DNA from 3 places in the Nonomuraea sp. NPDC050328 genome. Region 2 is predicted to be linked to each of the others. Evidence: riboswitches for the same ligand, from Rfam matches in the RefSeq annotation. Region 2 holds a riboswitch; each other region holds the start of a gene.
The links. A riboswitch is a leader RNA that binds a small molecule or an ion and turns the genes downstream of it on or off. The one in region 2 is predicted to bind cyclic di-AMP.
Positions count from the first base shown of each region.

Region 1: linked by a shared signal. The riboswitch ahead of ACIBG7_RS17910 (C40 family peptidase) and the one ahead of ACIBG7_RS32105 (CHAP domain-containing protein) in region 2 are both predicted to bind cyclic di-AMP.
Region 3: linked by a shared signal. The riboswitch ahead of ACIBG7_RS23845 (C40 family peptidase) and the one ahead of ACIBG7_RS32105 (CHAP domain-containing protein) in region 2 are both predicted to bind cyclic di-AMP.

Region 1 is NZ_JBITIW010000004.1:349,597-353,800, forward strand. It holds gene lysX (bifunctional lysylphosphatidylglycerol synthetase/lysine--tRNA ligase LysX) at 1-385, shown strand, start outside; gene ACIBG7_RS17905 (LuxR C-terminal-related transcriptional regulator) at 743-928, shown strand; gene ACIBG7_RS17910 (C40 family peptidase) at 1,024-2,052, opposite strand; cyclic di-AMP (ydaO/yuaA leader) riboswitch at 2,062-2,215, opposite strand; gene ACIBG7_RS17915 (amino-acid N-acetyltransferase) at 2,480-3,049, shown strand; gene ACIBG7_RS17920 (RDD family protein) at 3,136-4,204, shown strand, end outside.
Region 2 is NZ_JBITIW010000010.1:29,626-33,829, reverse strand. It holds gene ACIBG7_RS32110 (MFS transporter) at 1-621, opposite strand, end outside; gene ACIBG7_RS32105 (CHAP domain-containing protein) at 729-1,613, opposite strand; cyclic di-AMP (ydaO/yuaA leader) riboswitch at 1,621-1,787, opposite strand; gene groL (chaperonin GroEL) at 1,948-3,576, opposite strand; gene ACIBG7_RS32095 (cold-shock protein) at 3,909-4,109, opposite strand.
Region 3 is NZ_JBITIW010000006.1:260,865-265,068, forward strand. It holds gene ACIBG7_RS23835 (sugar ABC transporter substrate-binding protein) at 1-477, opposite strand, end outside; gene ACIBG7_RS23840 (ROK family protein) at 543-1,697, shown strand; gene ACIBG7_RS23845 (C40 family peptidase) at 1,681-2,139, opposite strand; cyclic di-AMP (ydaO/yuaA leader) riboswitch at 2,284-2,422, opposite strand; gene ACIBG7_RS23850 (3-isopropylmalate dehydrogenase) at 2,523-3,572, shown strand; gene ACIBG7_RS23855 (branched-chain amino acid aminotransferase) at 3,718-4,204, shown strand, end outside.

The DNA.
Region 1 (4,204 bases), on a different contig from region 2:
GGCGCTGGTCGAGCACACGCTGATCCAGCCGACGTTCGTCATGGACTACCCGGTGGAGACCTCGCCGCTGACCCGGCAGCACCGCGACAACCCGCTGCTCACCGAGAAGTGGGACCTCATCGGTTTCGGCACCGAGCTCGGCACCGCCTACTCGGAGCTGATCGACCCGATCGAGCAGCGCCGCCGGCTCACCGAGCAGTCGCTGCTGGCCGCCGGGGGCGACCTCGAGGCGATGCAGCTTGACGAGGACTTCCTGGCCGCCCTGGAATACGCCATGCCGCCGACCGGGGGCATGGGGGCGGGCATCGACCGGATGATCATGGCGTTCACCGGCAAGAACATCCGCGAGACCATCCTCTTCCCGCTGGTCAAGCCCACGCACTGACCCGTTCGCCCGACAGCCGGTACGGCCTGCCGTACCGGCTGTTGTCATGTCGGCGGTCATGACCGGACCGGGGGCCGGCGCCGCCGCGGCAGGCGGGATACGGGCCGGGCGGGAATCCGGGATCGGCTGGGTCGAAACCCGGAGGGGCCGAGGCGCTCATCGCGACCGCACAGACGCCGACATATCGTGAGTAGTTCACATTGTGTGGATCATGTCAATGGCGCTGGTCAAGTGGGGGGATCGGCGACCTTGACGACCTTTCCGGAATGCGTTTACGGTTTCGTCGGGCGAGACGCCGCCGAGGGCTTCTGCTGTGGGGGGAGGCTACGGATGGATTTACTCACCGAAGGCGTTGAGTTGAGCCGCGCTGATCTGGCTCTGCTCGCCGAACTGGCCAAGGGAGTGACCGTGGACAGGGTGGGGCGAAGGCTCGACGTCAGCGGCCGGACCGTACGGCGCCGGCTGCGGGTGATCTGCGACCGTATCGGGGTGGCGACCGCGATCGAGGCGGTCGCCTGGGCGGCGCGTCGCCAGCTCATCTGATCCGACGACCGGGCTCGCGGTGGACCGGTCCGCTCGGCTCGGCCGGCTCAGCCGTCGATGCAGTCGGCTCGGTCGGCTCAGTCGGCTCGGTCGGCTCAGTCGGCGATGCGGACCGCGCCCGCCCACGGGCGGTTGCCGATCGGCGCCAGCCGTACCACGTCGCCCGTCTGCGGCGCGTGCACCATCATGCCGCCGCCCACGTAGATGCCCACGTGGTGCAGGTCGTTGTAGAAGAAGACCAGGTCGCCCGGGCGCAGCTCCTCGCGGGAGATGTGCCGGCCGGCGGTCCACTGGTCGCCGGTGTAGTGCGGCAGGCTGATGCCGACCTGCTGGTAGGCGGCCATCACCAGGCCGGAGCAGTCGTAGGAGTTGGGCCCCTCGGCGCCCCAGACGTACGGCTTGAGCTGCTGGGTGAGCGCCCAGCGGGCGGCCTCGGCGGCCTTGCCCTGGCCGATGATCGGCAGGTCCACCCGGGTCGCGCGGCCCCGCGAGCCGGCCTGGCCCAGGGCGCGGCGGTAGATGGCGCTCTCGACCTTGGCGACCAGCTTGGTGATCTTCCCGCGGCGCTCCTCGAGGTCGGCGACCAGCGCCTTGACCTCCTTGATCTGCGCCGAGGCGGTCCGCTCGGCCTCCTCCGCGGCGGCGATGGCCACGGAGACCTCCTTGAGCTGGTTGCTGTGCTGCTCCTCGATCGCGGAGGTGGTGGCGACGTTGTCGAGGAAGAGCCCGGGGTCGCCCGACTGGGTGAAGGCCCAGGTGCGCTCCAGGCCGCCGGAGATGTAGGAGCTCTGTGCCAGGGAGGCGGCTCGCGCCCGCTTGCCGGCGAGGTCCTGCTGGCGGGTGGAGAGCGTCTTCTGCGCCGCCGCGGCGGTCTTCTCGGCCGTCTTCAGCTTGACGCGCTGCCCGTTGAACTGCTCGCTGAGCTGACCGATCTCGGTGTGCATCTTCTCCGCCCGCGCGGCCAGCTCCTTGAGGCTGGGCTCGGGGTCGGCGGTGGCGGGGCCGAGCGGGAGGGCGAGGCTGAGCGCCGCCAGCGCGGTCGCGACGACGGCGAAACGTCTCCTGCGTTCCGGAGGGCGGGCGTCGCCCGCGGTCTTCTCCCCACGGTCGCGCGTGCGCTTCACCAACCAGCCACCTCTCCTGTTCGGGCGCCGACCGGGTTAGCTGCCGGGTTCGGGCCGGAGTAGCCCTACCAGGCCGAAGACCTGGATTCACCCCCGCGCTCCCGGGGAGGGAGCGCTGTGGTTCCCCGGTTCCCCCGACGAGGGGATTGGGCGCACCCCTTCGCGGGATCTCGAAGGGATATCGACGCTGGACACTAGTGCACGATCAGTTCGTGCTCAACCAGAACTGCCAATTCCGTTGAGGTTTGGCATCCGAAGGATCACGGGCGGATCACGTGCTTGCGGCCATAGTCGGGCATTTTGCGGGGTTTACGGTGGTTTGGTGCGTTCGTGAGCCTGGGGGCGGGAGGGACCGCTCCAAACGTTCGCCACAGGATCATGCCCGGGATACGGCCCAGCCGTAAAGGCGTCGGTACGCTGAAGGGTCATGGAGCAGGTCGCCGAGCCCGTGCTGCACAAGAGGCAGATCACCGTCCGTCGTGCCAGGACCGCCGATGTCCGGACGATCAAGATGCTCGTCGACACCTATGCCGGAGCCGGGCCCCGATTGCTGGAGAAGGCCACCGTCACGCTCTATGAGGACGTGCAGGAATTCTGGGTCGCCGAACATGACGGAAAAGTCGTGGGATGCGGCGCGTTGCATGTCCTGTGGGAGGATCTCGCGGAAATCCGTACGGTCGCGGTGGATCCCGATCATCGTGGACTCGGCGTAGGCCACAAGATCGTGTCAGCGCTCATCGGAACCGCAGTGGAACTGGGTCTGCGCAGGGTCTTCTGCCTGACCTTCGAGGTCGACTTCTTCGCCGGGCACGGATTCCGCCCGATACAGGGAACGCCCGTCTCGCCCGAGGTCTATGCCGAGCTCCTGGCCTCGTATGACGAGGGTGTGGCGGAGTTTCTCGACCTCGAACACGTCAAGCCCAACACCCTCGGTAACACGCGCATGCTGCTGCATCTCGCGGCTAATGACTCGGCTGTTGACCGAGTGGAAAGGTGATTGTTGATACCTATGCCGATACCTTGGGCAGCAGCAAGCATGTGTCCTGACATGTGCCACATGCGAACTCGAAGTGAGGTGACACGGTGAGCACCGGACAGCCGCCGTATCCACAGGATGATCCCGGTGAGAACGACAAGCCCCGGGCTCCCGAATACGGACAGCAGTACCCGGGCCGTGCCCCGGGTGAGGCCGACCCCGACGTGACGGTCGTGGGGTATCGCACTGACGGCGATCCCTACGGTCAGCAGGGGTACGGCCAGCAACAGCCATACGGCCAGCAGCAGGGCTACGGCCAGCAGCCTGGTTACGGTCAGCAGCAGCCTGGCTATGGCCAGCAGGCCCAGCCCGACTACGGCCAGCAGGCCGCTTCGGGTCAGCAGGGTTACGGTCAGCAGCCCGGCTACGGGCAGCAGCCGTCGGGCCAGCAGGGTTACGGCCAGCCCGCCTCGGGTCAGCAGGGGTACGGCCAGCAGGCCCAGTCCCAGCCCGGTTACGGCCAGCAGCCCGGTTACGGCCAGCAGCCCGGCTACGGGCAGCAGGCTCAGCCCGACTACGGCCAGCAGGCCGCTTCGGGTCAGCAGGGGTACGGCCAGCAGGCCCAGTCCCAGCCCGGTTACGGCCAGCAGCCCGGCTACGGCCAGCAGGCCCAGTCAGGCTCCGGCCAGCAGCCCGGTCAGCCGGGTTACGGCCAGCAGCCCTCGGGCCAGCAGTACGGCGCCTCCGGCCAGCAGGGCTACGGACAGCAGTCCCAGCCCGGCTACGGCCAGCAGCCCGACTACGGCCAGGCCGCGGGTCAGCAGGGATACGGCCAGCAGTCCCAGCCGGGTTACGGGCAGCAGCCCACCTCCGGCCAGCAGGCCTACGGCCAGCCCGCCTCGGGTCAGCAGCCCGACTACGGCCAGCAGGGCTACGGCGCCCAGCAGCCCTACGGCTCGCCCGGCACCCAGCCCGGCTACGCCCAGCCGCAGTACGGCGCCCAGCAGCCCGGCTACGGTCAGCAGTACGGCGGGGCACAGCAGCCCGCCTACGGCCAGCAGCAGGGCTACGGCGCCACGCCGTACGGCCAGCCGGGCTACGGCCAGCCCGTCGGCCTCCAGCCGCCCGGCGCCCCGGCGCCCCTGGCGGAGTGGTGGCAGCGCCTGGTCGCCCGAA
Region 2 (4,204 bases):
GACCGGGTCGCCCAGGCCGCGCAGCGGGATCAGCAACACCAGCGAGAGCCCGTACCAGGCGGTCGAGATCCACAACGCGGCCGGCGCGCCCAGCGTGGAGATCAGCGCGCCGCCGGCCGCCGGACCGATCACCTGGGGCAGGTTCATGGCCATCGTGTTCAGGGCGTTGGCGTTGCTCAGGTTCTCGCGTCCGACCAGGTCGAGCACCATGGACGAGCGGGCTGGCTGCGAGGGCGACTGCGCCAGCCCGAGGGCCAGGCCGCCCGCCACCAGCGCCCAGTACGGCAGCAGGTCGAACGAGGCCAGCCCGGCCACGGCACCCGCGGTGACCAGCGCCCAGGCGCAGGCGATGATCAGGAGGCCGACCCGGTTGTGCCGGTCGGCGACCGCGCCCGCGATCGGGCCCAGCAACATCGGCGCCAGCCGCGCAGCGGTGAAGACCGCGACCAGGAACTCCGACCCGGTCGTCTCGTAGGCGAGCCAGCCGAGCACGAGCGTCTGGGTCCAGACGCCGCCGAAGAAGAACAGGTTCGACAGCCAGAGCAGCCGGAACCGGCCGTTGGCGCGAAGCGCGGACAGGGCCGTGCCCAGGCCCAGTTTGGACGGCTTCGCTCGCAGCACCGGGCGGGCTCCTTCTGATCACGGCTGGGGAGACGCCGCAATGGTATACCACTAGTGATTGAGTGGGGCCGCGGCCAGTGCGGTGGCCGCGACCCCACGTTTTCAGGCTAGGTACGGCGGCGCCGCCCGGCATCGCGCAGCCGGCCGACCTTGCCGCTCCGGCCGGGTGAGGCCGAGGTCATCCCATCGATTGACCCGCCGGCCGCCCGGTGCCGTCCCGGGCGGCGCTGCCACCGCCGGGTGACGAGGGCGGTCAGGAACACCCCGGCCAGCACCACCGTGCCCGCATCCGCCGGCGGCAGGTTCTCCGCTCCGGGAGTACGGCTCAGCACAGCAGCCTGCAACGCCGCCCCCTCACCGGCACCAAGGAACATCGGTGAGAGAGCTGAGCCGGGAGAAGCGGGGGCGGCCGATGCGGCGGTGGGCTCGGGGGCAGGAGCTGACGCGGCCGGCGTGGCGGCGACCGCGGGCGGCGGCGTGGCTGCGGGAGTGGCGGCTGCGGCGAGGGTCTGTTCGTAGGTGGCCCCGTCGACCTTCACCAGCCGCGGCAACCCATACCCCACCACCGTCCCGGTGTCGCGAACCTTCCGCTTGAGGTAAACGCCGTCCGCGTTCCCCTCAATCGTATGGATCTTGGTCCCGGCGACCTTCTCCACGATGCCGACATGACTGATCCCGCCGACCGACTTCGACCCGCTCCAGTTGTAGAACACGAACGCCCCAGGCTCCGGCGTGGTGCTCCAAGCACCCTGCTGCCGGAACCAGTTGGCATGCGCCGGCGTATACGCGAACTGTCCCGCGTATTCGGCCACCCCGGCCTGATCCGCGGCCCAGGCGAGGAACATGTCACACCAGGCGGCGGTCTTGAAGGAGTACGAGTCGTCGACGTGCGCGCCATACCAGTCGCCGTATTTGGTATAGCCGCCGCTTTCCTCCCTGTACGGCAGTTCAGCTTCGATGACCTTGAACAACTTGTCCGAGATCGGATCCAATTGGGGGCGGTCCTCTCCTAGGACGCCTACCGGGTTAGCTGACGGGTTCGGGCCAGGAGAAAGCCGCCCTACCGCTGGTTTCGAGCAGGCCGCACTCTGCTCGGGGTCGCGGATTCACCCCAGAAAGTTGGGTCCCCGGCTCCCCGCGCACGGGGGACTCGACGATCGGACGGCCGCCTTCCCGTTGAAGGCCGATAACCGTCCGGTAACGCGGGACTGTAATAGGACTCCAACCGAAATGCCAAATAAAGGTAGGTAAAATCCCGCGAACACCAAGAGCGCACACGCAAAAGGCGGCCCCCGAAGGGACCGCCTGAAGCGTGTGGATCAGGACTTAGAAGTCCATGTCCCCGCCGCCGGGCATGCCGCCGGGAGCAGCCGGGGTCTTCTCCGGCTTCTCGGCGATGACAGCCTCGGTGGTCAGGAACAGCGCCGCGATGGAAGCGGCGTTCTGCAGCGCGGAGCGCGTCACCTTGGCCGGGTCGATGATGCCCGACTCGAACATGTTGACGTACTCGCCGGTCGCGGCGTTGAGGCCCTCACCCGGGGTCAGGTTGCGAACCTTCTCCACCACGACGCCGCCCTCGAGACCGGCGTTGACCGCGATCTGCTTGAGCGGCTCCTCCAGAGCCTTGCGCACGATCGCCGCGCCGGTGGCCTCGTCGCCGGTGAGCTCGAGCTTGTCGAACGCCTTGGCGCCGGCCTGCAGCAGCGCGACACCACCGCCGGGGACGATGCCCTCCTCGACGGCCGCCTTCGCGTTGCGAACGGCGTCCTCGATGCGGTGCTTGCGCTCCTTGAGCTCGACCTCGGTGGCCGCGCCGGCCTTGATGACGGCGACGCCGCCGGCCAGCTTGGCGAGGCGCTCCTGGAGCTTCTCGCGGTCGTAGTCGGAGTCGGTGCGGTCGATCTCGGAGCGGATCTCGTTGACCCGGCCGGAGATCTGGTCCGCGTCACCGGCGCCGTCGACGATGGTCGTCTCGTCCTTGGTGACGACGACCTTGCGAGCGCGGCCGAGCAGGTCGAGGGTGGCGTTCTCGAGCTTGAGACCGACCTCCTCGGCGATGACCTGGCCGCCGGTCAGGATGGCGATGTCGTTCAGCATGGCCTTGCGGCGGTCACCGAAGCCGGGCGCCTTGACCGCGACGGACTTGAACAGCCCGCGGATCTTGTTGACGACCAGGGTGGCCAGGGCCTCGCCCTCGATGTCCTCGGCGATGATCAGCAGCGGCTTGCCGGACTGCACGACCTTGTCGAGAACGGGGAGCAGGTCCTTGTTGGCGGAGACCTTGCTGTTGACGATCAGGATGTAGGGGTCCTCGAGGACGGCCTCCATCCGGTCGGGGTCGGTCACGAAGTAACCGGACACGTACCCCTTGTCGAAGCGCATGCCCTCGGTGAGCTCGAGCTCGAGGCCGAAGGTGTTGCTCTCCTCGACGGTGATGACGCCTTCCTTGCCGACCTTGTCCATCGCCTCGGCGATGAGCGCGCCGATCTCGGGGTCGGCGGCGGAGATGGAGGCGGTCGAAGCGATCTGCTCCTTGGTCTCCACGTCCTTGGCCAGCTTGGAGAGCTCCTCGCTGACGCGCTCGACGGCGGCCTCGATGCCCTTCTTCAGGGCCATCGGGTTGGCGCCGGCGGCAACGTTGCGCAGGCCCTCGCGCACCAGCGCCTGGGCGAGCACGGTGGCGGTGGTGGTGCCGTCACCCGCGACGTCGTCGGTCTTCTTGGCGACTTCCTTGACGAGCTCCGCACCGATCTTCTCGTACGGGTCCTCGAGCTCGATCTCCTTGGCGATGGACACACCGTCGTTGGTGATCGTGGGGGCGCCCCACTTCTTCTCCAGAACGACGTTGCGGCCCTTCGGGCCGAGGGTCACCTTGACGGCGTCGGCGAGCTGGTTCATACCGCGCTCGAGACCGCGCCGGGCGTCCTCGTCAAACGCGATCATCTTGGCTGCCATAAGGCTGGACCTCCCAGATGCAGGGTGGTTTGCATAAGGGATCGAGCCGAAGCCCGCGACGGCATATAGGCCTGCATCTCCCTGCGGCAGGCCCCATCGCCTCGATCCATCATTGGCACTCTGCTATCGAGAGTGCCAACGAACTGTTTAGCACTCTACCCGGTCGAGTGCAAGCCGACGCCATGAGTCGGCTGCTCATGAGGGTGCCTCACCTGGGACGGGTCGCCGGAGGCCGGGGCTCGGGCCGGGTCCGGAACGGACCCGGCCACGCGCGTTCGTGGGCGGTTCGCACGGACTGCGTTGCCGTACGAACCACCGGCCAGGTGTGTGTGTCAGACCGCTCGGACAGATTCGGCCTGCGGCCCCTTCTGTCCCTGCGTGATCTCGAACTCGACCCGCTGGCCCTGCTCGAGAGACCGATAGCCGTCCATCATGATCGCTGAGTAATGGACGAAGACATCCTTACCACCGTCTACCGCGATGAAGCCGTAGCCCTTGTCCGCGTTGAACCACTTGACGGTGCCCTGCGCCACTTCCGACTCCTCTAACTGGGCTCCGGACCTCGCCCATTCCTCTCGCAAGATCCGCAGTCTTCCTGACTTAAGGGGATTTCCAGCCAGTCGACCGC
Region 3 (4,204 bases), on a different contig from region 2:
CTTGGCGGTCATCGCCTCCAGCAGCGCCTGGCCCTGCATCTCGCCGACGCGGACGTTGTTGAAGGAGACGTAGTAGGCGTAGTCGATGCCGGAGATCAGCCGGTCGTAGGCGATCACCGGGACCTTGCGCTGCTTGGCCTGGTTGACCAGGGGCGCGACCGCGCCGGCGTCCACGGCGTCCAGGACGATCACGTTCGCGCCCTGCGCCAGGGCGGCTTCGACCTGCTGTTGCTGCTTGGCGGCGTCCTGGTCGGCGTTGCCGTACAGGAGCTCGCAGTCGGGGCAGAGCTGCTTGACCTTGGCCTCGAACAGCGGGCGGTCGAAGGCTTCGTACCGGGTGGTCTTGGACTCCGGCAGGAACAGCGCGATCTTGCTGGTCTTGCCGGCCTCGCTGTTCTGGCCTGCCGTACCGGACCCGCAGGCGGTCAGCAGGGCGGCGGCTAAGCAGAGTGCTCCCAGGGCGGCTGTGCGGTGCATCGCCCCTCCTCTCCTATTTGGTAAGAAAGGTAATTTACTATCAACGCGTTGGCTAGACTTCCGCTGTGCTGGGGAATCCGCGGCTGCTCCGCGTGCTGAACGAGCGGCAGCTCCTCGATCGGCTGGCCGCCCACGGTCCCGCCGCCCGCGCGGACCTGGCGAAGGCGACCGGCCTGTCCAAACCGACCGTCTCCGCCGTGCTGGCCGGGCTGGAGGAGGACGGCCTCGTGCACCTGGTGGGCGAGGTCCTGGGCCGGCCCGGGCCGGTCAGCTCGCTCTACGACCTCAACGCCGCCGCCCGGCACGTGGCGGGCATCGACATCGGGCGCGACTGGATCCGGGTGGCCGTCGCCGACCTGCGGGCCGCCTTCGTCGGGCGGACCGACGCACGCAACACCGCCCGCACCTCCGCCGAGCTGGCCGCCTGCGTGGCCGAGCTGACCCGGCAGGCCGCCGCCGAGGCCGGGGTCGAGTGGTCCTCGATCGCCTGCGCGGTGGTCGGGGCGCCGGGCGTCTACGACCCCGCGGCCGGGCTGCTCTCCCTCGCCCCCAACCTGCCCGGTCCTGACCTGGGCGAACGGCTGGCCGCCGCGCTCGGCGTCGAGCTGGTCATCGAGAACGACATCAACCTCGCCGCGGTCGGCGAGATGGCGTACGGCGAGGGCCGCGGCAAGGCCAACTTCGCGCTGGTCTCGGTCGGCACCGGCGTCGGGATGGGCATCGTCATCAACGGCGAGCTCTACGTCGGCGCCCGCGGAGCGGCCGGCGAGGTGTCCTACCTGCCGGCCGCCGAGGCGCCCGAGGGCGACGAGACCCTGGAGCGCGGCGCCACCGAGACGGTCGCCGCCGCGCCCGGCGTGGTGCGCGCCGCCCAGGCCGCCGGGCTGCGGCTGGACAGCGCCCGCGAGGTCTTCGCCGCCGCGGCAGGGGGCGACCCGGTCGCGTTGTCGGTGGTCGACGGCGAGGGCCGGCGGATCGGCGGGCTGCTGGTCGCGGTGGCGGCCGTGCTCGACCCGGAGGTGATCGTGCTCACCGGCGGCGTCGGGCACAACCTCGACCTGCTCGGGCGCTCCATCCAGCGGCGGATCGCCGAGCTGGGGCCTCTGCGGCCCCAGGTGGTGGCCAGCGCGCTGGGCGACAGCGGGGTGCTGCTGGGCGCGGTCGCCCACGCCAAGGCCCGGGCCTGGGAGTTGATCTTCGAGCTCAGAGGCTCGCGGTAGGCATCGTCTCGGCGGGCTTGGCCTTCTGCTTCAGCAGGGCCGCCCAGAGCGCGACGCCCTTGGGGTCGGGCCGGACCGCGCCGACGAAGGCGCCGCGCCGCCAGCCGCTGAGCCGCTCCTCCTTGACCACGTCACCGGAGTGCGGGGCGTGCACCATGTACCCGGGGCGGCTGATCATGCCCACGTGCCCGAGGCCGGAGAAGAAGACCATGTCGCCCGGCTTGAGCTCCTTCCAGGAGATCTTCCTGCCGAAGGCGGAGTACTGCTGGGCCGCGGTGCGGGGCAGCTCGATGCCCGCGCTCTCGTAGGCGCGGAGCATGAGTCCGGAGCAGTCGTAGCCGCGGTCGGAGGTCCCGCCCCAGACGTACGGCACGCCCCGCTTGGACATGGCGTAGGTGAGGGCCTTCTTCCAGGCGGGCGGCTTGACGGCCCGGTCGCGCACCTCCTTGACCTGGGCGGCGTCCAGTGTGATGCTGGCGGCCTTCTCCGGCGTGCTGCCCGCGCCGGCCGAGGCGTGGGCCGGGGCCGGGGTGGCGGCGAGCGCCAGCGGGAGGGCGAGGGCGGCGAGAACGAGGCGAGACAGGGGAGGGTCCTTCCACGCGGCCGACCGGGTTAGCTGACGGGCTCGGGCCTGGAAGTCGGCCCTACACGAAGGGATTCGCCCCATGAAGAAAGGTGGGTCCCCGGCTCTGTCACGGACGTGACGGATTAGGCTCGTGGGACTCTAACGAAAGGGTCAAAAGGTCGCAAATCGGACAAAAAGCCGTGTCCGCCTTTTGAGATCGGTTGTTCGCAGGGCGAGACAGGGGGGTAGGGTACGTTCTCATGGAGTCGCGCAACATTCGTCTGGCCGTGATCCCCGGAGACGGGATCGGCACCGAAGTCGTCGCCGAAGGACTGAAGGTCCTCAACGCGACCGGTGTCAAGATCGAGACCACCCACTACGACCTGGGTGCCGCTCGCTACCACCGCACCGGCGAAGTGCTGCCCGACGCCACTCTCGACGAGCTGCGCGGCTACGACGCGATCCTGCTCGGCGCGGTCGGCGACCCCAGCGTGCCGCCGGGCGTCCTGGAGCGCGACCTGCTGCTCAAGCTCCGCTTCGAGCTCGACCACTACGTCAACCTCCGGCCCGTGAAGTTGTTCCCGGGCGTCGAGACGCCGCTGGCCGGCGTCACGCCGGAGGACATCGACATGGTGGTCGTCCGTGAGGGCACCGAGAGCCTCTACGCGGGCGCCGGCGGCGTGCTGCGCAAGGGCACCCCGCACGAGATCGCCACCCAGGAGTCGCTCAACACCGCCTTCGGCGTGGAGCGCGTGGTCCGCTACGCCTTCGCCAAGGCCGCCGAGCGGCCCCGCAAGAAGCTCACCCTGGTCCACAAGACCAACGTCCTCACCTTCGCCGGCGACCTGTGGGCCCGCACCGTCAAGCGGGTCGCCGCCGACTTCCCCGAGGTCACCACCGACTACCAGCACATCGACGCCGCCTCGATGTTCTTCGTCACCGACCCAGGCCGCTTCGACGTGATCGTCACCGACAACCTCTTCGGCGACATCATCACCGACATCGGCGCCGCCATCGCCGGTGGCATCGGCCTGGCCGCCAGCGGCAACGTCAACCCCGACCGCACCGCGCCGAGCATGTTCGAGCCCGTCCACGGCAGCGCGCCCGACATCGCCGGCCAGGGCAAGGCCGACCCGACCGCGACCATCCTCTCCATCGCCATGCTCCTCGAGCACCTCGGGCTGACCGCCGAGGCCGAGCGCGTCGAGCAGGCCGTCGCCGCCGACATCCTCGAGCGGAGCGGCGGCCGGGTGCGCGGCACCCAGGAGATCGGTGACGACATCACCGCACGAGTAGCCGGCGGCGCCTAGCCGTACCCGGCCGGGCGCCCTTCGCGCTCCGGCCTGCCTGCCCTACGAACGCCTGGTGGCCGCAGCCACCAGGCGTTTTTGGTATAGATGCCGCTACATCCCAGATACTGGACATAAGCCCGCCTCGCGAAAGAAGGACTCCGCCATGACGCTCAGCTTCGACGTGCAACTCTCCGACCGCGCGCGCACCGCGGCCGAGCGCGACCAGATACTCGCGGCGCCCGGCTTCGGTCAGCACTTCACCGACCACATGATCTCGATCGACTTCACCGAGGAGCTCGGCTGGCACAACGCGCGGCTCGAGCCGTACGGGCCGTTGACGCTCGACCCGGCGACCTCGGTCTTCCACTACGCGCAGGAGCTCTTCGAGGGGCTCAAGGCCTACCGCCAGAGCAACGGCTCCATCGTGGCCTTCCGCCCGTACGCCAACGCGGCGCGCTTCAACAAGTCCTGCGCCCGCATGGCCATGCCCGAGGTGCCCGAGGAGACCTTCGTCGAGGCGCTCGAACTGCTCGTCCAGACCGACCGCGACTGGGTGCCGACCACCGAGGGCCACTCGCTCTACCTGCGGCCCTTCATCATCGCCACCCAGGTCGGGCTGGGCGTGAACTACCCGTCCAAGCAGTACCGCT